Regions from separate parts of the Cellulomonas sp. Root137 genome, predicted to be linked through region 3. Evidence: predicted binding sites of a transcription regulator. Region 3 holds the regulator's gene; each other region holds the start of a gene.
What was found. Region 3 encodes LexA, which represses DNA repair genes until DNA is damaged. Its sites were predicted from a motif close to TCGAACANNTGTTCGA; they were not measured.
Positions count from the first base shown of each region.

Region 1: uvrA (excinuclease ABC subunit UvrA) is a predicted target of LexA. The motif match lies at 5,440-5,455, and genes of this name have one in related genera.
Region 2: ASD18_RS03090 (DUF222 domain-containing protein) is a predicted target of LexA. The motif match lies at 2,232-2,247, and genes of this name have one in related genera.

Region 1 is NZ_LMFG01000003.1:285,551-292,484, forward strand. It holds gene ASD18_RS16390 (acyl-CoA dehydrogenase family protein) at 1-646, shown strand, start outside; gene ASD18_RS16395 (GNAT family N-acetyltransferase) at 648-1,166, shown strand; gene ASD18_RS16400 (AMP-binding protein) at 1,196-2,884, shown strand; gene ASD18_RS16405 (MBL fold metallo-hydrolase) at 2,887-3,558, opposite strand; gene ASD18_RS16410 (glycoside hydrolase family 15 protein) at 3,555-5,378, opposite strand; gene uvrA (excinuclease ABC subunit UvrA) at 5,485-6,934, shown strand, end outside.
Region 2 is NZ_LMFG01000001.1:663,225-670,158, forward strand. It holds gene ASD18_RS03085 (cyclopropane-fatty-acyl-phospholipid synthase family protein) at 1-468, shown strand, start outside; gene ASD18_RS03090 (DUF222 domain-containing protein) at 681-2,189, opposite strand; gene ASD18_RS03095 (sugar O-acetyltransferase) at 2,297-2,893, opposite strand; gene ASD18_RS03100 (glycoside hydrolase family 3 N-terminal domain-containing protein) at 2,959-5,196, shown strand; gene ASD18_RS03105 (ROK family transcriptional regulator) at 5,293-6,519, shown strand; gene ASD18_RS03110 (extracellular solute-binding protein) at 6,642-6,934, shown strand, end outside.
Region 3 is NZ_LMFG01000002.1:456,015-462,948, forward strand. It holds gene ASD18_RS14575 (ATP-dependent DNA helicase) at 1-758, shown strand, start outside; gene ASD18_RS14580 (L-lactate dehydrogenase) at 792-1,793, shown strand; gene lexA (transcriptional repressor LexA) at 1,864-2,616, opposite strand; gene ASD18_RS14590 (LysM peptidoglycan-binding domain-containing protein) at 2,934-3,362, shown strand; gene nrdR (transcriptional regulator NrdR) at 3,664-4,176, shown strand; gene ASD18_RS14600 (S9 family peptidase) at 4,234-6,234, shown strand; gene ASD18_RS14605 (aldo/keto reductase) at 6,236-6,934, opposite strand, start outside.

The DNA.
Region 1 (6,934 bases), on a different contig from region 3:
CCGGCTCGTGCACGGCGTCGTCTCCCGCGCCGACGGTGGGACCGAGGCGCGCGACGACTGGGACACGCTCGGTATGCGCGCCACCCAGTCGGCCACCACGGTGCTCGACGGAGCGCTCGCCCCCGCCGACCGCGTCTACCGGTCGCTCCCGCCGGGTCCGAGCGCCGACCCGTTCGTCTTCGCCCTCTTCGCCGTCTTCGAGATCCTGCTCGGCGCGGTCTACACGGGGATCGGCCGGCGAGCGATCGAGCTGGGAGTCGAGGCGGCACGGCGTCGGACGTCGATGAAGTACGACGGCCGGGCCTACGCGCAGGACCCCGACATCCGCTGGCGCATCGCGGACGCTGTGCTGGCCCAGGACGGCGCGGAGCTGCAGGTCTTCGCCCTCGCGCGTGACGTCGACGAGCAGGTGGACCACGGGTCGCGCTGGTTCGCGCAGCTGGTCGGGCTCAAGGTCCGCGCGACGGAGTCCGCGCGGGTGGTCGTCGACAACGCGATCCGCGTCTCCGGGGGCGGGTCGTACTTCTCGGGGAGCGAGCTGGGACGGCTGTACCGCGACGTGCTGGCGGGGATGTTCCACCCGTCCGACGACGAGTCGGCGCACGCCACCCTCGCCACGTCGGTCCTGGGTCCGCCCGAGGCGTGACGTGGAGCTGCCCGACGTGCTGGACCTGCACGGGGCACGGTTGCGCGCCCTGCGGGAGGACGACTGGGCGCTCGACCACGCCCTCTCCCGGGTCGCGGACGTGCCGGAGTGGACGTACTACCCCGCGGACGTCAGCGTGGACGAGGCGCGCGAGCGGGTGGCACGGAACCTGACCCAGCGTGCCGAGGGCCGCGGTGGGCGGTTCGTCGTCGAGAGGTCGGGGGAGGCGGTCGGCACGATCGGGCTGGGCCTGCGCATCGACGGCCCGCACCTCTACTACGCGTTCCTTCCCGCGGGCCGCGGCATGGGACTCGCCACGGAGGCCGTCCGTGCGCTGTCGCGCTGGGCCCTGGAGCACGGCGCCGACGTGGTGAACGCCCGGACGATGGTCGGGAACGTGGCGAGCGAGCGGGTGCTCGAGCGGGCGTCGTACCGGCGTGGTCCACTCGAGGTGGAGCCCGACGGCGTGTCGGTGACCCGGTGGTCGTGCAGGGCGAACTCACAACCTACTCTCAAGTAACTTACGCACCCGTAGGTTACGATCGGGGGATGACGACCGTGGGACCCAGCCGACCGACCGCCGACTCGACGGGTGCCCCGCGAGACGTGGCGATCCCCGACGAACCGCTCACCGCGGCGCTCGACCGCGCGGCCCAGCGGTGGCCCGAGCGGACGGCGGTGGACTTCCTCGGAGCGGCCACGACGTACGCGGAGCTGGCCGACTCCGTCGCCCGCGGGGCCCAGGTTCTGCTCGACCTCGGCGTCCGGCCGGGAGACCGCGTGGCCCTCGTCATCCCGAACTGCACCGGGCACGTGATCGCCTTCTACGCGGCGCTGCGCATCGGCGCGGTCGTCGTCGAGCACAACCCCACCTACTCGGCGAGCGAGCTCGCGCACCAGCTGGCCGACTCCGGGGCCGTCGTCGCGCTCGTGTGGGAGAAGGCGGTGCCGCGCGTCCTCGAGACGCTCGCCCGGACGGCGCTCAAGGCCGTCGTCGCGGTGGACCTGTCCGCCGACCTGCCCCGTACCAAGCAGCTCGCCCTGCGCCTGCCCCTGCCGAGCGCCCGCCGAGCGCGTCACGCCATGTGCGGGACGGTGCCGCCGGCGTTCCCGATGTGGCACCGGCTCGTCGCCAAGGCTGCGCCCCTCGACCCGGAGCACCCCGCGCCGTCGTCGTCCGACGTCGCCCTCCTGCAGTACACCGGCGGCACCACGGGGACGCCCAAGGGCGCGATGCTCACGCACCGCAACCTGGTGGCCAACGCGGTGCAGGGCCACGCCTGGACGGGCGTCGAGCCCGGGACCGACGTCGTCTACGGGGTTCTGCCGTTCTTCCACGCGTTCGGACTGACGCTCTGCCTGAGCTACGCGATGCGGGTCGGCGCGACCCTCGTCGCGTTCCCGTCGTTCGACCCCGCGATGGTCCTCGCCGCCCAGAAGCGCCTGCCGGGCACCTTCCTGCCCGCCGTCCCGCCGATGCTCGACCGGCTGGCCGTCGCTGCCGCGGCGTCGGGAGCCGACCTCACGTCGTTCCGGTACGCGATCTCGGGCGCGATGGCTCTCCCCGCGGCGACCGCCCAGAAGTGGGAAGACGTGACCGGGGGCCTCGTCGTCGAGGGGTACGGGATGACCGAGACGTCACCCGTCGCGCTGGGCAACCCGCTCACGGACGCCCGCCGCCCCGGCACGCTCGGCCTGCCGTTCCCGAGCACGAGCATCCAGGTCGTGGACCCCACCGACGTCACGCGCGAGGTCGAGCCGGGGGAGCGCGGCGAGCTGCTGATCCGGGGCCCGCAGGTGTTCGCCGGCTACTGGGGCCGGGCCGACGAGACGGCGGAGCAGCTGCTCGACGACGGCTGGCTGCGGACCGGCGACATCGTCACCGTCGACGAGACCGGCTGGGTCGTCCTGGTGGACCGCATCAAGGAGGTCATCGTCAGCGGCGGCTTCAAGGTGTACCCCTCCCAGGTGGAGGACCACCTGCGCGGGATGCCCGGTGTGGCGGACGTCGCGGTGGTCGGGGTGCCCGGCGGAGATCTCGGCGAGACGGTCGTCGCCGCCGTGGTGCTCGAGCCCGGCGCCCGGGGGATCGACCTGGACGCCGTCCGCGCGTGGGGCGAGCGGCACCTGGCGCGCTACGCCCTCCCGCGCCGACTCGTCGTCCTGGACGAGCTGCCGCGGTCGCAGGTCGGCAAGGTGCTCCGACGGGTCGTGCGGGAGTCGGTCCTCGCCGGCTGACCTCACCAGCGGCGGGCGCGCCACTCCTCGAGCTGGGGACGCTCCGCTCCGAGCGTGGTGTCCCGACCGTGGCCGGGGTAGACCCAGGCGTCGTCGTCGAAGCGGTCGAACACCCGGGTGACCACGTCGCCGAGGAGCTGGTCGAACGCCTCCGGGCTCGTCGTGCGGCCGACGCCGCCCGGGAAGAGGGAGTCACCCGTGAACAGGTGCGTCCGCCCACCGGGTTCGCGGTAGGCGAGCGCGATCGACCCCGGGGTGTGGCCGCGCAGTGCGACGACCTCCAGCTCGACGCGGCCCACGTGCAGGACGTCACCGTCGTGCAGGCGGCGGGTGACGGGCACGTCGGTCGCCTCGGTGATCGCGGCGGCGTCGTCGGCGCCGGCCGCCGACGAGGCCCCGGTGACGGCCACGAGCGACTCGAGCGCGCGGAGGTGGTCGGGGTGGCGGTGGGTGGTGACGACGGTGTCCAGCGTCGACGATCCCTCGCGGATCAGCTCGAGCAGGCGGTCGGGCTCGTCCGCCGCGTCGACGAGCACCTGGGAGCCGTCGGACCGGCACGTCAGCAGGTAGGCGTTGTTGTCCATCGGGCCGACGGCGGCCTTGCGGATCTCGAGCTCGTCGAGCACGCGGACAGCCGACGGCCCGCCCGCCCGCACGTCGCCGGTGTAGGTCATCGGTTCCTCCGCTCGAGCGCCTGGTCGTGGCTGTGCACCGCCCGGACGAGCGCCAGGTGCGACAGGGCCTGAGGCATGTTGCCGGCCATCCGCCGCCCGACCGGGTCGTACTGCTCGGCCAGCAGCCCCACGTCGTTGGCGAGGCCGACGAGGACGTCCAGCACCGCCGTCGAGCCCTCGACGTCGTCGGTCCGCGCGAGGGCGTCCGCGAGCCAGAACGAGCAGGCGAGGAAGGCGTGCTCGTCGCCCGCGACGCCGTCGTCGGTCCGTTCCGTGCGGTACCGGCGCAGCAGCCCGGGGGAGACCTCGAGCTCGTCCCGGATCGTCGCGAGCGTGGCCAGGACGCGGGCATCGTCCGACGGCAGGAAGTCGACCTGCGCGATCTGCAGCAGGGCCGCGTCGGTGTGCGTGGCGCCGTAGGCCTGCACGAACGTCCTGCGCTCCGCGTCCCAGCCGTGCGCCAGCACGTCGGCACGGATCGCGTCCCGCTCGGCGCGCCACCTGTCGACCGGGCCCTCGAGGCCGTGCTTCTCGACCGCACGCACCGCGCGGTCGACGGCGGCCCACGCCATGACCTTCGAGTGCGTGAAGTGCCGCGGCTCGCCACGGACCTCCCAGATCCCGCGGTCCGGCTCCCGCCAGCGGCTGAGGAGGTCCTCGACGAGGTGGCGCTGCAGGGACCAGGAGTCGGCGGTCTCCTGGAGCCCGGCGGTGCGCGCCAGCTCCAGGGCGCACATCACCTCACCCAGCACGTCGTTCTGCACCTGTCCGACGGCGGCGTTGCCCACCCGGACGGGACGCGACCCCGCGTAGCCCTGCAGGTGGTCGAGCTCGGCCTCGGGTAGGTACCGACCACCGTCGACGCGGTACATGATCTGGAGGTCGGCGGGGTTGCCCGCGACGGCACGCAGCAGCCAGTCGCGCCACTCCGTCGCCTCGTCGCGGTAGCCGTGCTCCAGGAGCGCCTCGAGCGTCATCGCCGCGTCCCGCAGCCAGCAGTACCGGTAGTCCCAGTTGCGCTCGCCGCCGAAGTCCTCCGGCAGGGAGGTCGTCGCGGCGGCGACGATCCCGCCGGTCTCGTGGTCCGTGAGCAGGCGCAGGACCAGCAGCGAGCGCACGACGGCCTCGCGGTAGGAGCCCTGGTACGCACAGCTGCGCGCCCACAGGCCCCACTCGATCCGGGTGGAGTCGATCCGGTCCTCGATGGTCTGCCGGGGCACGACGGGGTCCCACGAGCGGGTCCAGGTCAGGGCCAGCTCGACGGCCTGGCCCTCGTGCAAGGTGAACCGGTCCGCGTGCCGGTGGTCCGCCGGGGCGGGGAGCCGGTCGCCGCGCAGGAGCAGGGAGTCCGGCCCCGCGATCGCGCGGATGGCCTCGTTGCCGTCCTGGTCGGTGAGGCGGCGGACCCACGGCTCGACCGCCCCGTAGCCGAACCGGACCACCCACTCGTGCTCGACCTCGACGGTGCCGCGGGTGCAGGCGAGCCGGCGCACGATGTCCGACCGGCCGTCGTTCAGCGGCATCGTCTCGAGCACGACGGCGGTCCCGTGCGCGGTCTCGTAGGTGGTCTCCAGCACGAACGAGTCGTCGAGGTACCGCCGGGTCACGGACGTCGCGTCCCTGACCGTGAGGAGCCACCGCCCGTTGTCCGCGGTGCCGAGCAGGCGGGCGAACGCGGCGGCCGAGTCGAACGTCGGCAGGCACATCCAGTCGATCGAGCCGCGCAGGGAGACGAGGGCGGCGGTCCGGCCGTCGCCGAGCACGGCGTAGTCCCCGATGGGCACCAGCGGGGGGTCGACGGCGGCGTCGGGTCTGTCCACGAGGTGAGCATCCTCCGGCACCGGGGGAGTGGCACGTCGGCCGGCTGTGGTTTCACTCACGTCGAACAGATGTGCGATTGTCGGTGGGGCCACGTAGACTCCCCGCGTGAATGAACGACTGGTGGTGCAGGGCGCCCGCGAGCACAACCTTCGGAACGTCGACCTCGATCTCCCGCGTGACAAGCTCATCGTGTTCACCGGTCTGTCCGGCTCCGGGAAGTCGTCGTTGGCGTTCGACACCATCTTCGCGGAGGGGCAGCGCCGGTACGTCGAGTCCCTGTCCGCGTACGCGCGTCAGTTCCTCGGGCAGATGGACAAGCCCGACGTCGACTTCATCGAGGGCCTCTCGCCTGCGGTGTCGATCGACCAGAAGTCCACCAACCGGAACCCGCGGTCCACGGTCGGCACGATCACCGAGGTGTACGACTACCTGCGCCTGCTGTTCGCGCGGGCGGGAACGCAGTACTGCCCGGTGTGCGGCGAGCGCGTGACCGCGCAGACCCCGCAGCAGATCGTCGACCGCCTGCTCGAGCTGCCCGAGGGCACCCGCTACCAGGTGCTGGCGCCGGTCGTCCGCGGCCGCAAGGGCGAGTACGCGGACCTGTTCAAGGAGCTGCAGAGCAAGGGCTTCGCCCGCGCCCGGGTCGACGGCGAGGTCGTGCAGCTCACCGAGCCCCCGGCGCTCGAGAAGAAGCTCAAGCACGACATCGAGGTCGTCATCGACCGCCTGGTCTCCCGCGAGGGCGTCCAGCGCCGGCTCACCGACTCCGTCGAGACCGCCCTCGGCCTGGCCGGCGGGCTCCTCGTCGTCGAGCTGGTGGACGCCGACATCGACGACCTGACGCGCGAGCGGCGGTTCTCCGAGCACCGTGCGTGCCCGAACGACCACGTGCTCACGCTCGACGAGATCGAGCCCCGGACCTTCTCGTTCAACGCCCCGTACGGCGCGTGCCCCGAGTGCACCGGGATCGGCTCGCGCCTCGAGGTGGACCCCGACCTGGTGGTCCCCGACGAGGACCTGTCGCTCGACGACGGCGCCGTCGCGCCCTGGGCGCAGATCTCCAGCGAGTACTTCTCCCGCGTGCTCAGCGCGTTGGCATCCGACATGGGCTTCTCCACGTCCGTGCCGTGGCGCGCGCTGCCGCAGCGGGCCAAGGACGCGGTGCTGCACGGCCAGAACCACGAGGTGAAGGTCCGGTACAAGAACCGCTGGGGTCGCGAGCGGCAGTACTCGACCGGGTTCGAGGGCGTCATCACGTTCCTCGAGCGCCGGCACAACGAGACCGACTCGGACTGGAGCAAGGAGAAGTACGAGGCCTACATGCGCGAGGTCCCGTGCCCCGTGTGCGAGGGCGCGCGCCTCAAGCCCGAGGTGCTCGCCGTCAAGGTCGGCGGCAGGTCCATCGCCGAGATCTGCACGCTCCCCATCCGGGAGGCCCGCGAGTTCCTCGACGGGCTCCAGCTGGGCGAGCGCGAGCGTGCCATCGCCGCGCAGGTGCTCAAGGAGATCCAGGCGCGCCTCGGCTTCCTGCTCGATGTCGGCCTCGACTACCTCT
Region 2 (6,934 bases), on a different contig from region 3:
GACGCCCTCTGGCTCGCATCCCTCGGCTGGCACGTGACGGCGGTCGACGCGGCAGCCGTCGCGCTCGGCCGGGTCGCCCAGGCGGCCGCCGACGCATTCCTGACCGACCTCGTCACCGTCGAGCAGCACGACCTGCGCGCATCGATGCCGACCGGTTCGTTCGACCTCGTGACCGCGACCTATCTCCACGGACCGGAGGAGTTCCCGCGCGCGGAGATGCTGCACCGCGCGGCCCAGCTGGTCGCGCCGGGGGGACTGTTCGTGGTGATCGAGCACGCGTCGTCGGCCCCGTGGTTCTGGGACCAGCACCGGGTCTTCCCGACGCCGGCGGAGTCGCTGGCGTCTTTCGACCTGGGCGACGGCTGGTCGGTCGAGCGGCTGGAGGCCCCGCGTCGCACGGCCTCCGGCCCGGACGGTCAGACCGCGGAGGTCTCGGACAACATCATCGCGGTGCGCCGGTCACGGTGAGTCCCGGCTCGGCGTGGATCGTGAGGGCGCAGCGATCCCAGGTGCGGGCGATCGTCGCCGACCTCGCGGTCCCTTACCCGCCACGTCGAGGTTGAGGATCGTGATGATCCGGCGGGCGTCGATGTCGGCCAGCACCGCGTCGGACGTGGTCAGGTTCCCGTGCACTCGGACAGCACGGCGATACGCGTGCGCGCCAACGTCGCGGTCAGGCCTCAGAAGGGTGGATCGCCACGAAGGGGCCGCGGCGGTGGCAGTCGGTGGACGAATGCGTCGGGCGTGGAGTGCACGGGGACGGGGTGGCGGGCGTAGGTCAGTCCGTGCCGGTCGGTCCAGGTGGAGATCCCGGAGCTGGCGTCGTGGCTGACCTGCCACCAGCCTTCCGTCTTGGCCTGGTGGTGGTGCTTGCACAACGAGTGCAGGTTCGCCTCGCAGGTCTGGTCGTGGCCGCCCGGGGTACGGGTGTGGTCGTAGGGGATGCGGTGGTCGATCTCGCACCTGGTCGCCGGCCGGCGGCATCCCGGGAACGTGCAGGTCACGTCACGGGCCTGCACGGTGCGGGTCAAGTCGGCGCCGGGCCGGTAGGACTGCGAGCCCACGGAGCGCACCTGTCCGGTGGCGGGGTCGGTGAGGACGCGTCGCCAGGTGGCGTCCTGGGCGAGCTCGCGGGCGACCTGCGCCGGGATCGGACCGTAGGACTCGAGGGCGGCGGGGTGGTCGTTCAGGCCGGCCAGGGTGGTGGCCGCGACGGTGACGTGCAGGGCGACTCGCTGGCCGTGGCGGGTGGGTAGCGCGGTGCCGTCAGGGGTGGCTTGCCGGTCCAGGATCGAGGTGAAGACGTCGGAGAAGGCGTCGGCGCGGCGTTGGTCGATGCTGCGGTCGTCGCCGTCGATGGCGGCGTGCCCGGCCAGGGCGTCGATCGCGGTGAACGCGGCGGTCGCTTCCGCGGCGGGTAGGTAGGCGATCAGTCGGGCCATCGCGTCGGGGGCCAGCTCCAGGAACACCCCGCGCCGCTCGCGCTCCGCCAGCCGACGTTCCTCGGCAACCGTGGGGCTAGCGGCGATCAGGGTGGCGCGCACGTGCCGGGTCAGCTGCGGACCGGTCATCTCCGTGGCCTGGTCGACCGCGTCGACGACCACGACGGCGACCTCGCTCGCGGGCAGGGCCGTCCCGGACCGGTGGATCTCGTCCAAGATCACGTCGACCTTGCGAGTGTCGATCACCCCGGCCGCCCACGCGTCGGCCAGGGCCGGGTGCTGGGCGGTGCCCCACGCCCGCAGGAACACCGTCTCCGCGTGCCGCTTGGTGGAGACCAGAGCGCACGCGAGCTCGTCCGGGACGTGCCGCAGCGCGTCGGGCGTGCGGGCCTCGAGCTCGCGAACCCACACCGCCTGGGCAGCCTGGACCATGGTGAGGACCTGCTGCCAGGCGGCTACCCCGTTCACCAGCGCCGCCCCCGACGCCTCCGCGACCGGCACGGAACCGAGCATCGCGACGAGCGCAGCGACGTCGACACCGGGCAGAGGGAACTCCTCCACGGCAGCCAGGTCGACCACACGTGCGCCCGCCGGGACGACCGGCACCGACTCGGGACGGGCACCGCGACCCGAGTCGACCCAGACCATCGTGGGCGAGGTGGGCGAGGTGGGCGAGGTGGGCGAGGTGGGCGAGGTGGGAACGACCAGTGGGTCATCGACCGCGCGCCACTCGAGCACTGCCGTCACCGTGACACCTCCCGTCAACCTCCCCGCGGCCCGTTCGGGCTATCGAACAAGTGTACGATCAGCCACCGACATCCGCCCCTGACCTGTACACATCGTTGGGGGAGGTCCTACGCTCCGCCCTCCGCCGAGTCCACCGATCGCACCACCCGGCACGGCACCCCGACCGCCACGACGCGGGACGGGATGTCGTGCGTCACCACGCTGCCGGCGCCGATCACGCTCCCCGCGCCGATGGTCACACCGGGCAGGACCACCACGTTCGACCCGATCCACACGTCGTCCTCGATCCGCACGGGCAGGGAGAACTGCCGGCCGCCGGCGCGCTCCTCGGGCACGGTCGGGTGGCCCGCGGTCGAGAGGGTGACGTTCGGCGCGATCATCACGCGGTCGCCGATCACCACGGAGGCGTCGTCGACGATCACGAGGTTGAAGTTCGCGTAGAAGTGCGACCCGATGTGCACGTGCGTGCCGTAGGACACGTGGAACGGCGGCTCGATCCACACACCCTCCCCGACGGACCCGAGCAGCTGCTGCAGGAGCGAGGTGCGCAGGGCCGCCTCCCCCGGCCGGGAGTGGTTGAAGTCGTGCGCCAGCTCCTTGCCTGCGAGGCGCTCGGCCTCGAGCGCCTCCAGCCCGGGGCCGTAGTCCACGTAGAGCCCGCCCGTGTCCATCACGGCTCGGACGGCGTCGTACTCGTCGGTCATCTCACGCTCCTCTAGGGTGTCCCGCAGACATCATCGTCGAATCGATCCGACCCCGGGACATCCTCATGAACGCGCCCTACCAGGACTCCTCACTGACCGTCGCGGAGCGCGTCGCCGACCTCGTCGGGCGCATGACGCTCGAGGAGAAGGTCGGGCAGATGATGCAGCTGAACGCCCAGGGCGGTGTGGAGGACCTGGTGCTGAACCTGCACGTCGGGTCGATCCTGCACACGTCCCCCGAGCGGGTGCGCCAGGCGCACGAGCTGACCCCGCAGACCCGGCTGCAGATCCCGCTGCTGATCGCGGAGGACTGCATCCACGGGCACTCCTTCTGGGAGGGCGCGACGATCTTCCCGACGCAGCTCGGCATGGCGGCCAGCTGGGACGCCGACCTGCTGGAGCGCGTGGCGCGGGCGACCGCGGTCGAGGTGGCCGCGACCGGCATCCACTGGACGTTCTCCCCGGTGCTCTGCATCGCCCGCGACCTGCGCTGGGGCCGCGTCAGCGAGACGTTCGGCGAGGACCCGTTCCTCATCGGCGAGCTGGCGTCGGCCATGGTCCGCGGCTACCAGGGTGACGGTCTGTCGGACCCGACCGCGATCCTGGCCACCGCCAAGCACTTCGCCGGCTACTCCGAGACGCAGGGCGGCCGCGACGCCACCGAGGCCGACATCAGCCGCCGCAAGCTGCGCTCCTGGTTCCTGCCCCCGTTCGAGCGCGTCGCCCGCGAGGGCTGCCGGACGTTCATGCTCGGGTACCAGTCGATGGACGGCGTGCCGATCACCATCAACGAGTGGCTGCTGGGCGAGGTGCTCCGCGGCGAGTGGGGCTACGAGGGCACGCTCGTCACCGACTGGGACAACGTCGGCCGGATGGTGTGGGAGCAGCACATCCAGCCCGACTACGCGCACGCGTCGGCCGCGGCGGTGCGGGCCGGCAACGACATGGTCATGACCACGCCCGGCTTCTTCGAGGGCGCGCAGGAGGCGGTGCACGAGGGGCTCCTCGACGAGGCCGCCCTCGACGCCGCCGTCGGCCGGATCCTCACGCTGAAGTTCGAGCTGGGCCTGTTCGAGGACGCCCGCCACCCGAGCGTCGAGCGTCAGGCCGCGGTCATCGGCTCGGCAGAGCACGCCGAGCTCAACCTCGAGGTGGCCCGCCGGTCGCTCGTCCTGCTGACCAACGACGGCACCCTCCCGCTCTCCGCGCAGCCGACGACCATCGCCGTCGTCGGCCCCAACGCGGACGACCAGCACACCCAGCTCGGCGACTGGGCCGGTGCCTCCGGCCAGGCCGACTGGCTGCCCGACGGCCACCCGCGCGAGATGACGCAGACCGTCCTCGACGGCTTCCGCACCCACGCCCGAGCCGGCTGGACGGTCACGCACGCGCGCGGCGCCGAGATCCTCACGCTCGGCGTCGACCCGGAGGGCGCGTTCTTCCCTGACGGCCAGCCGCGCCCGAAGGTCGTCTTCCCGGCGGCGCCGGACGAGGCCCTGATCGCGGAGGCCGTCGCGACGGCCGAGGCCGCCGACGTCGTCGTCGCCGTCGTCGGTGACCGCATCGAGCTCGTCGGCGAGGGCCGGTCCACCGCCACGCTCGAGCTGGTCGGCGGCCAGGTCGCCCTGCTCGACGCCCTCGCCAAGACGGGCACGCCGCTGGTCGTCGTCGTCATCGCGAGCAAGCCGCTCGTCCTGCCCCCGAGCGCGATGAACGCGGCCGCGATCGTCTGGGCCGCCAACCCGGGGATGCTCGGCGGCCAGGCGATCGCGGAGCTCCTGCTCGGGCAGGTCGAGCCGTCCGGCCGCCTCCCGATCTCGTTCGCCGAGCACGTGGGCCAGCTGCCCGTGTTCTACAACCAGCTCCCCGGCCAGCACGGCAGCCGGTACGCGGACCTCACGCAGCGCGTGCCGTTCGCGTTCGGCGAGGGGCTGTCGTACACGACCGTCGACTACACGGACCTGCGGGTCGTGGAGCCCGTGCTCGGGGTCGCCGACACCGTGCGCGCGCAGGTCACGCTGCACAACACCGGGGACCGGCCGTCGCGCGAGACCGTGCAGGTCTACGTGCGGGACACGGTCACGTCGGTGACCTGGGCGATCAAGGAGCTCAAGACGTACCGGCAGGTCGACGTGGCGCCGGGCGAGCGGGTGACGGTGGACCTCGCCCTCCCGGTCGCGGACTGCACGCTGGTCGACGCGGGCGGGAGCCGGATCGTCGAGCCCGGGAAGTTCGAGCTGCTCGTCGGCCCGTCGTCGCGCGACGAGGTCCTGCTCCGCGCGGGCTTCCTGGTCACGGCCTGACCTGTGGCCATGGAGCAGCCGGCACGGGGGAGCCGGACGGCGCGGTGACATGATGTGCCCCGTCGAGCGGATCGACGGACGTGACGGGGGAGGACCATGCGCCGAGGGACGAACCTGCCGCGGATGGCCGGGTTCAACCAGACGGTGATCCTCGACGTGATCCGCCGCGCGGACTCGGGCCTCACCCGCGCGCAGCTGGCCCGCCGGACCGGGCTCTCCGCGCAGACGGTCACCAACGCGACGCGACGGCTGCTCGAGCAGGGTCTCGTGCGCGAGGAAGGCGAGGGTTCGCGGCTCGGGCCGGGCCGGCCGGGCACGCTGGTCCACCTGGACGCGCGCGGCCGGTACGCCATCGGCGTGCACCTGGATCCCGCGACCATGACGTTCGTCATTCTCGACCTCGCCGGGAACGCGGTGGCCGAGTCGCACCGCCCCGTCCCGCGCCCGGACCAGCCCGACCGCGTGGTGGAGGGGATCGTCGGCGCGATCGAGGCCCTGATCACCTCCGCCGGCATCGATCGCACGCTGCTGCTCGGCGTCGGCATCGCGAGCCCGGGGCCCATCGACGTCGAGCGGGGCGTCGTGCTCGACCCGCCCCACCTGCCGGGCTGGGACGGTGTCCCGCTGCGCGACGCGGTGCAGGCCGGCACCCGGCTGCCCGTCATCCTCGACAAGGACACCATCGCGGCGGCGTCGGCCCACCTGTGGGACCCGGGCGTGCACAGGTCCAGCGAGTTCGTCTTCTTCTACCTCGGCACGGGCGTGGCGATGTCCCTGGTGATCCGCGACGAGGTGGTGCGCGGCGCCTCCGGCAACGCCGGCGAGGCGGGGCACTTCGTGGTCGACCCGACCGGGCCGCTGTGCGACTGCGGCAAGCGCGGCTGCCTGGGCGCGGTGCTGGGCCTCGAGATCCTGGTGCAGCAGGGCCGCGCGGCCGGCGTCCCGCTGCCCGAGGCCGGCGACGTGGTCGAGCTGGACCAGGCGTTCACCGCCCTCTGCGCGGCGGCCGACGCGGGTGACACCCGGGCCGCCGAGGTGCTGGAGACCGCCGGGCGTCGGCTCGGGATGGGCGCGGTGGTGATCACGGACCTGGGCGACCTCGACACGGTGATCGTCGGCGGTCCGCTGTGGTCGCGCATGGAGAGGCACGCGATGCCGGCGCTGGAGAAGCTGGTGGCCAACCACCGCGTGCCCAGCAGCGAGCACTCGGTCGCCGTGCTGGGCTCACCGCTCGGGTCCCAGGTGGGTGCCGTGGGGGCGGGGCGGCTGGTGCTCAGCCAGGCCTTCACCCCGCGGACGTCCGACCTCCTCCTGGGCGCCTGACATCCCCTCGTGGAGATCCGGACGAACGGGGCTTGTTAATAAGTCGTTTCGCGTTAATAATTGACTCGGCGTGCGGCAACGAAGCCCGGCACGCGAGGAAGCACGGGAGCAAGGGAGCATCCATGCGTCTCAAGGCAGCAGTGGCCGCGTCCGGAGTGCTGGCGCTGGCCGCACTCACCGCCTGTAGCGGTGGTGAGGGCGGCGCTGACGGCGATGACACGGCCGGCGCGTCCACCGTCACGGTGGCGTACCAGAAGACCACCGCCTTCCACCAGCTCGACGACATGCTTCAGCAGGCCAAGACCCAGTTCGAGGACGCCAACCCGGACATCACGATCGACCTCCAGCCCATCGAGGCGGAGCAGGACCAGTACTTCACCAAGCTCGCGCTGATGAACGGGTCGCCGGAGACGGC
Region 3 (6,934 bases):
GTGCGGTCGGCCTCGAGGTCCGGCCCGACGCCGAGCCCGTCGGCCCGACCTCCCTCGCTGGGGAGTCCACGCCCGCCCCGGCAGGTGCGCCCTGGCACGGGCTCGACGTCGGCAGCCCCTTCGACTACCCGCGGCAGGGCATCCTCTACCTCGCGCGGCACCTGCCGAAGCCCGGTCGCGAGCCCGCCACCGACGCGCAGCTCGACGAGATCGCCGACCTGGTGACCGCCGCCGGGGGCCGCACGCTCGGTCTCTTCTCGTCGCGCCGCGCGGCGAACGCGGCGGCGGCCGCGATGCGCGAGCGTCTGGACGTCCCGATCCTCGTCCAGGGCGACGACCAGCTGCCCACGCTGGTGTCCCAGTTCATCGCCGACGAGGCCACCTGCCTGTTCGGCACCCTGTCTCTCTGGCAGGGCGTCGACGTCCCCGGGGCCACCTGCCGGCTGGTCATCATCGACCGCATCCCGTTCCCGCGCCCGGACGACCCCGTGAGCTCCGCGCGGTCCGACGCGATCGAGAAGGCCGGAGGCAACGGCTTCCTGGCCGTGTCGGCCACCCACGCGGCGCTGCTCCTGGCCCAGGGCGCCGGCCGCCTGATCCGCACCAGCGAGGACCGAGGGGTGGTCGCCGTGCTCGACCCCCGGCTGGCCACCGCGGGCTACGGGAACTTCCTCACGCGCTCGCTGCCCGACTTCTGGCGGACGACGGACCGTTCGGTGGCCATCGCGGCGCTGCAGCGGCTCGCCACGTCCGGCTAGCCTCGACCCGTCCCCGACCCAGAGGTGTGTGAGATGACCGAGAGCCTGGACATGGAAGACGTCGGCATGGCCCCGTCCCGAAGTGGCCGCCGTACGTCGAAGCTCGCGATCGTGGGAGCCGGTGCCGTCGGGTCGACGATGGCCTACGCCGCGCTCATGCGGGGGGCCGCTCGCTCCGTGGCGCTGTACGACATCAACGCGGCCAAGGCGGAGGCCGAGGCCCTCGACCTCGGCCACGGCATCCAGTTCATGCCCATGGCGCAGGTGGTCGGGTCCGACGACCTCGCGGTGTGCGCGGACGCGGACGTGGTGATGTTCACGGCGGGCGCCAAGCAGAAGCCCGGTCAGTCCCGGCTGGACCTCGCGGAGGCGACCATCGGCCTCGTCCGCAAGGTGCTGCCGGCGGTCGTCGAGGTCGCGCCCGACGCGGTCTACGTGATGGTCACCAACCCCGTCGACGTGGTCACGTACGCCGCGCTGCAGATCTCCGGACTGCCGCCGTCGCAGCTGTTCGGGTCCGGCACGGTCCTCGACTCCTCCCGGCTGCGCTACCTCATCGCGCAGCACACCGGCGTCGCCGTGCAGAACGTGCACGCGTACATCGCCGGCGAGCACGGGGACACCGAGCTGCCGCTGTGGGGGTCCGCAAGCATCGGGTCGGTCCCGCTGCTCGAGTGGACCGGCGCGGGGGGCAGCGGGCCGCTGACCGCCGAGGTCCGCGACGGGATCGCCCGGGAGGTTGTCGACTCCGCGTACCGGATCATCGAGGGCAAGGGTGCGACGAACTACGCGGTCGCGCTGGCGGGCTCGCGGATCATCGAGGCGATCGTGAAGGACGAGGGCCGGGTGCTGCCCGTCTCGTCGCTGCTCGACGACTACTACGGGATCAGTGACGTGTGCCTGTCCGTGCCGGCGATCGTCGGTGCCAACGGTGTCGGCGAGCGGCTCCCGGTCCCGCTCTCCGACGAGGAGCTCGCGGGGCTGCGCAACTCGGCGGACGCGGTGCGTTCGGTCGCCCGCCAGTTCGGGTTCTGAGCCCGCACCTCCGTTCCCCGGACGCGCGATCGGGCCGCACCTCCCACGAGGTGCGGCCCGATCTGCTGTGTCAGAGGCTGCGGAGCACGCTCACCACGCGGCCGAGGATCGTCGACTCGTCACCCGGGATGGGGGAGTAGGCGGGGTTGTGCGGCATGAGCCAGACGTGGCCGTCGATGCGCTTGAGCGTCTTGACCGTGGCCTCGCCGTCGATCATCGCGGCCACGATCTCGCCGTTCTCCGCCACGGGCTGACGGCGGACCACGACCCAGTCGCCGTCGCAGATGGCCGCGTCGATCATCGAGTCACCGACGACCTTGAGCAGGAACAGGTCGCCGTCGCCGACGAGCTGGCGGGGGAGCGGGAACACGTCCTCGACCACCTGCTCGGCGAGGATCGGACCGCCGGCCGCGATCCGACCGACCACCGGCACGTAGGAGGGCGCGGGGAGGCGCTCGCCGTCGCCCTGGTCGGGGAAGCTCGAGCGGCTGCCGTCGGGGGCCGTCCAGGTGCCGACGCCCCGCGAGTCGTCGGCGTGCACGACCTCGATGGCCCGGGGGCGGTTGGGGTCCCGTCGCAGGTAGCCCTTGCGCTCGAGGGCCATGAGCTGGTGCTTCACGCTCGACGGGCTGGTGAGGCCGACGGCCTCCCCGATCTCGCGCATGCTCGGCGGGTAGCCGCGGGACTCGACCGACGACCGGATGGTGTCGAGCACGAGCCGCTGGCGCGCGGTGAGGCCGTCCGGTCCGGGTGCCCCGTCCGGGAGCGTGTGCACCGTCGCCAGGTCCTTCTCGGGCTGGGACGTGTCCCGTGAGTCCGTCACTGCGCTCCTCCTCCGTCCGGCGGCCGCCTCGCAGCACGCTCAGCCTTCTCCGCCTCGTCCAGCTCACGGTCGCGGTGTCCTGACCTGCGACGACGGGGGATCCCGGCGTGCGTGTCAGTGCCTCGTGGTCCGCTTGTGCTGCACCGCCAGCCTAGGGATGTCGGGACCGAAGATCAAACATCTGTTCGATCGTGTCTCGACAGTGTCGCCGGATGCTGGTAGACATCGTACAAGCGTTCGACGAACAGGCGTTCGACGGGCGGGATCGACCGAGGCTCTCCCCCGGGACACCGGGCCGAGCAGGAACGAGAGACGTGATGAGCGCGATGGTGATGGGACCGGCGATGCCGAACCTGGTGCCGGCTCGGGTGCCCGGACGTGCGACGAGCACCCGTGTGGCGACCGCCCGCGTGGCGACTGCCCGCGTCGAGCGTGCAGCTGCGGTGCCGTCCGCGTCCCACCTCCGGCTCACCGCGCGCGGGCGTTCCGTGCTCTGGGCGCTCGCCGCCGCCGTCATCGCCGCGATCACGCTGCTGGGAACGCAGGCGGCGGCCGACGGTCCCGCGGGCGCCCAGGAGGTCGTGCGGCACGTCGTGGCGCCCGGCGAGACGCTCTGGGAGATCGCCGAGTCCATCGCGGCACCCACCGAGGACGTGCGGGACGTGGTGTTCGACCTCGTCCGCCTCAACGAGCTCCCCGACGCCGGACTGATGGCCGGGCAGGTCATCGTCCTCCCCGCCGACTGAGGGAGGGCGGGCGCGCTCTGCGGCCGACGGCGGAGGGGAAGTTCGTCGCCGGCGCAAGACGCCCCGCTGGACGGACGCGGCGGTGCCGCGATCGGCTCCGTGCGTCCCACGAGGGCGGTCATCATCAGATGACCGCCCTCGCGCATCCCCGCCGTCGGCCGCGTCGGCACTACGCTCACGGCGTGCCCGGCACCGACCTTGCGACGCCGGGACGCGTGGCCTAGCGTCACGCACGCGCTCACGACGCGATCGTCGCCGGCAGTCGCCCGGGCGCCACGCGTCAGGCTCGAAGGGGATCACGGTGCACTGTCCGTTCTGCCGCCACCCGGACTCGCGGGTCGTCGACTCGCGGACGTCGGACGACGGGTCGACCATCCGGCGCCGCCGGCAGTGCCCCCACTGCAACCGCAGGTTCACCACGGTGGAGACCGCCAGCCTCTCGGTCGTCAAGCGCTCCGGGGCCACCGAGCCCTTCAGCCGCGAGAAGATCGCCGGTGGCGTCCGCAAGGCCTGCCAGGGCCGTCCGGTGAGCGAGGACGACCTCGCTCTGCTCGCGCAGAAGGTCGAGGAGACGCTGCGCAGCGCCGGCTCGGCGGAGATCGACGCGTACGAGATCGGGCTCGCCATCCTCGGACCGCTCCGTGAGCTGGACGAGGTCGCCTACCTGCGGTTCGCCAGCGTCTACCAGGCGTTCGACTCCCTGGAGGACTTCGAGGCGGCGATCACGGTCCTGCGTGCGGAGCACGAGTCCGAGACGGACGACGACGCCGACGAGCCGGTCGAGCCGTCGGGCGAGGACGTTCGCACCAGCTGAGCGGCACGCCGATCGGCCGCACCGGCGTCTGTCGGCGACACCACGTAGGTTCGTCGGGTGCGTCCTACGGATCTCGAGCTCCTCCATGTCCCCGGTGTCCCCGCTGTCCTCCCGGACGGCTCTCGCGCGATCGTGTCGGTCGTCCGACCGGACCTGACCGCCGACGAGTACGTCGGCCACCTGTGGTCCGTCGACCTCGACGGCGGCGCCCCGCCCCGCCCGCTCACCCGCGGGCACCGCGACACGTCGCCGGACGTGAGCCCGGACGGTCGGTGGGTCGCGTTCCTGCGCGCCGAGCCGGAGGGCAAGCCGCAGGTGCACGTCGTCGAGGCCGACGGGGGTGAGCCGTTCCGGCTGACCGACGCGCCCCTGGGCGCCTCCGAGCCGCGGTTCTCCCCGGACGGCACGCGGATCGCCTACCTGGCGCGCGTGCCCGAGGAGGGGCGGTATGCGGCCGAGGGCAAGCCCGGGAACGAGGACCCCCGGCACATCACCGAGCTGAAGTACCGCTCCGACGGCATCGGCTTCTTCCGGGACCGCCCCCAGCACGTGTTCGTCGTCGACCTGCCGGCTGACGGGGAGCGCCCGGGGGACGTGCCCGACCCGCTCGCGCTGACCTCGGGCGAGATCGGTGTGGCGGGCGCGCGATGGCTGCCGTCCGGGCAGGCGCTCGTCGGAGTCTCGGCGCGGCACGCGTCGCGCGAGACCGACCTGCGCGCCGACGTGGTGCGCATCGACGCGTCACCCTCGGCCGCCCCGGCGACGCCGGTGCCGCTCACCGACGCCGACGCGGGGAGCACGCTGGGCGTCGACGAGGTGCTGCCGTCCGCGGACGGCACCGCGCTGTGGCTGCTGGCCAGCGACCTCGGGCCGACCGGTCGAGACTTCGTCGCCGCGCAGGTCGGGCTCTACCGGCTCCCGCTCGACGGCAGCGGCGCACCTGTCCGGCTCACCGACCCGGAGGAGGACCAGCTGTCGGGCGGCCTGGCCGAGGTCGACGACGATGCGCTCGTGCTCGTCGAGCGGCGCGGTGCCACCCACCTCGTGCGGATCTCCGCCGAGGGCGAGCGGACCGCGCTGGTCGAGGGCCAGGTCGTGGTCACGGGGGTCGCGGCAGCCGCAGGCGCCGGCGGGACCGGGAGGCTCGCCGTCGTCTCGGCGACGCCGTCCAGCCCCGGCGAGCTGCTCGTGGTCGACCCGCTCGACGGGACGCGCGAGGCGCGCACCGATCTGGGCGCGCCCCTGCGGGCGACCGGTCGAGTCCGGGAGCCGGTCGAGCTGCACGCGACGGCGCCCGACGGGTACCCGGTGCACGGCTGGGTGGTGACGCCCGACGAGGGCCGCTACGGCGCGGGACCGCACCCCACGATCCTGATGATCCACGGCGGCCCGTTCGCGCAGTACACGCACGCGCTCTTCGACGAGGTCCAGGTGCTGGCCGAGGCCGGCTACGCGGTCGTGCTCGGGAACCCTCGAGGGTCGTCGGGGTACGGCCGCGCGCACGGGCTCGCCATCCGGCACGGGTTCGGGACGGTGGACACCGACGACGTGCTCGCCCTGCTGGGTGCCGCCCTGGAGGACCCCGCGCTGGACGGGGAGCGCGTGGGGGTCATGGGTGGTTCCTACGGCGGATACCTCACGGCCTGGCTCACCACGCGCACGGACCGGTTCGTGGCGGCGATCGTCGAGCGCGGGTTCCTCGACCCGGTCAGCTTCGTCGGGTCCAGCGACATCGGCTGGTTCTTCGGTCTGGAGTACCTCGGCGACGACGTCGAGGAGCACGGTGCGGCGGCGCTGGCGGCCCAGTCGCCGATGGCGCACGTGGGACGGGTCCGCACGCCGACCCTGGTCATCCACTCGGAGCAGGACTGGCGGTGCCCGGTCGAGCAGGGGCAGCGCTGGTTCGTCGAGCTGAAGCGGCGGGGGGTCGCGGCAGAGCTGCTGCTGTTCCCGGGCGAGGGGCACGAGCTCACGCGCTCGGGGAACCCCCGCCACCGGCAGGTGCGGTTCGAGCACGTGCTGCGCTGGTGGGCCGCGCACCTGCCCGTGGGCGGCTGACTCAGCGGTCGCTGGACCGCACGCCCCAGAGGTTGATCCCGGCGTCGACGGCGTGCGGCTCGATCGCGGCGAGCTCGTCGGCGGTCAGGGGCGGCAGGGCGACGGCCGCGAGGTTCTCGTCCAGCTGCGCGGTGGTGCGGGCGCCCACGAGCACGGAGGTGACGCGCGGGTCCCGCAGCACCCACGCGAGCGCGAGCTGCGGCAGCGTCCGGCCGCCGGCCCCGGCGATCGCGTCGAGCGCCCGGACGTGGTCGAGCGCCTCGTCGGTCAGCCACTCGGTGCGCAGCGGCCCGCCGCGCGCGGCCCGCGAGTCGGCGGGGACGCCGTGCAGGTAGCGCGTGCTGAGCATCCCCTGCGCGAGCGGGGAGAACGCGACGACGGCCATGCCGGCGTCGCCGGCGACGTCGAGGAGGGACCGGCCGTCGTCGCCGGGCTGCTCGACCCACCGGTTGAGCAGGGAGTAGGCGGGCTGGTGCACGGCGAGGCGCAGGCCGAGCGAGCGCGCGACCTCGAGGGCCTCCACGGTCCGGTCCGCCGAGTAGGACGAGATCCCGGCGTGGCGCGCCTTGCCCGACCGGACGGCCCGGTCGAGCGCGCCGAGGGTCTCCTCGAGCGGCGTCGTGGGGTCGAACCGGTGGCTGTAGAACACGTCGACGCTGTCGAGCCCGAGCCGCCGCAGCGACTCGTCCAGGGACGCGCG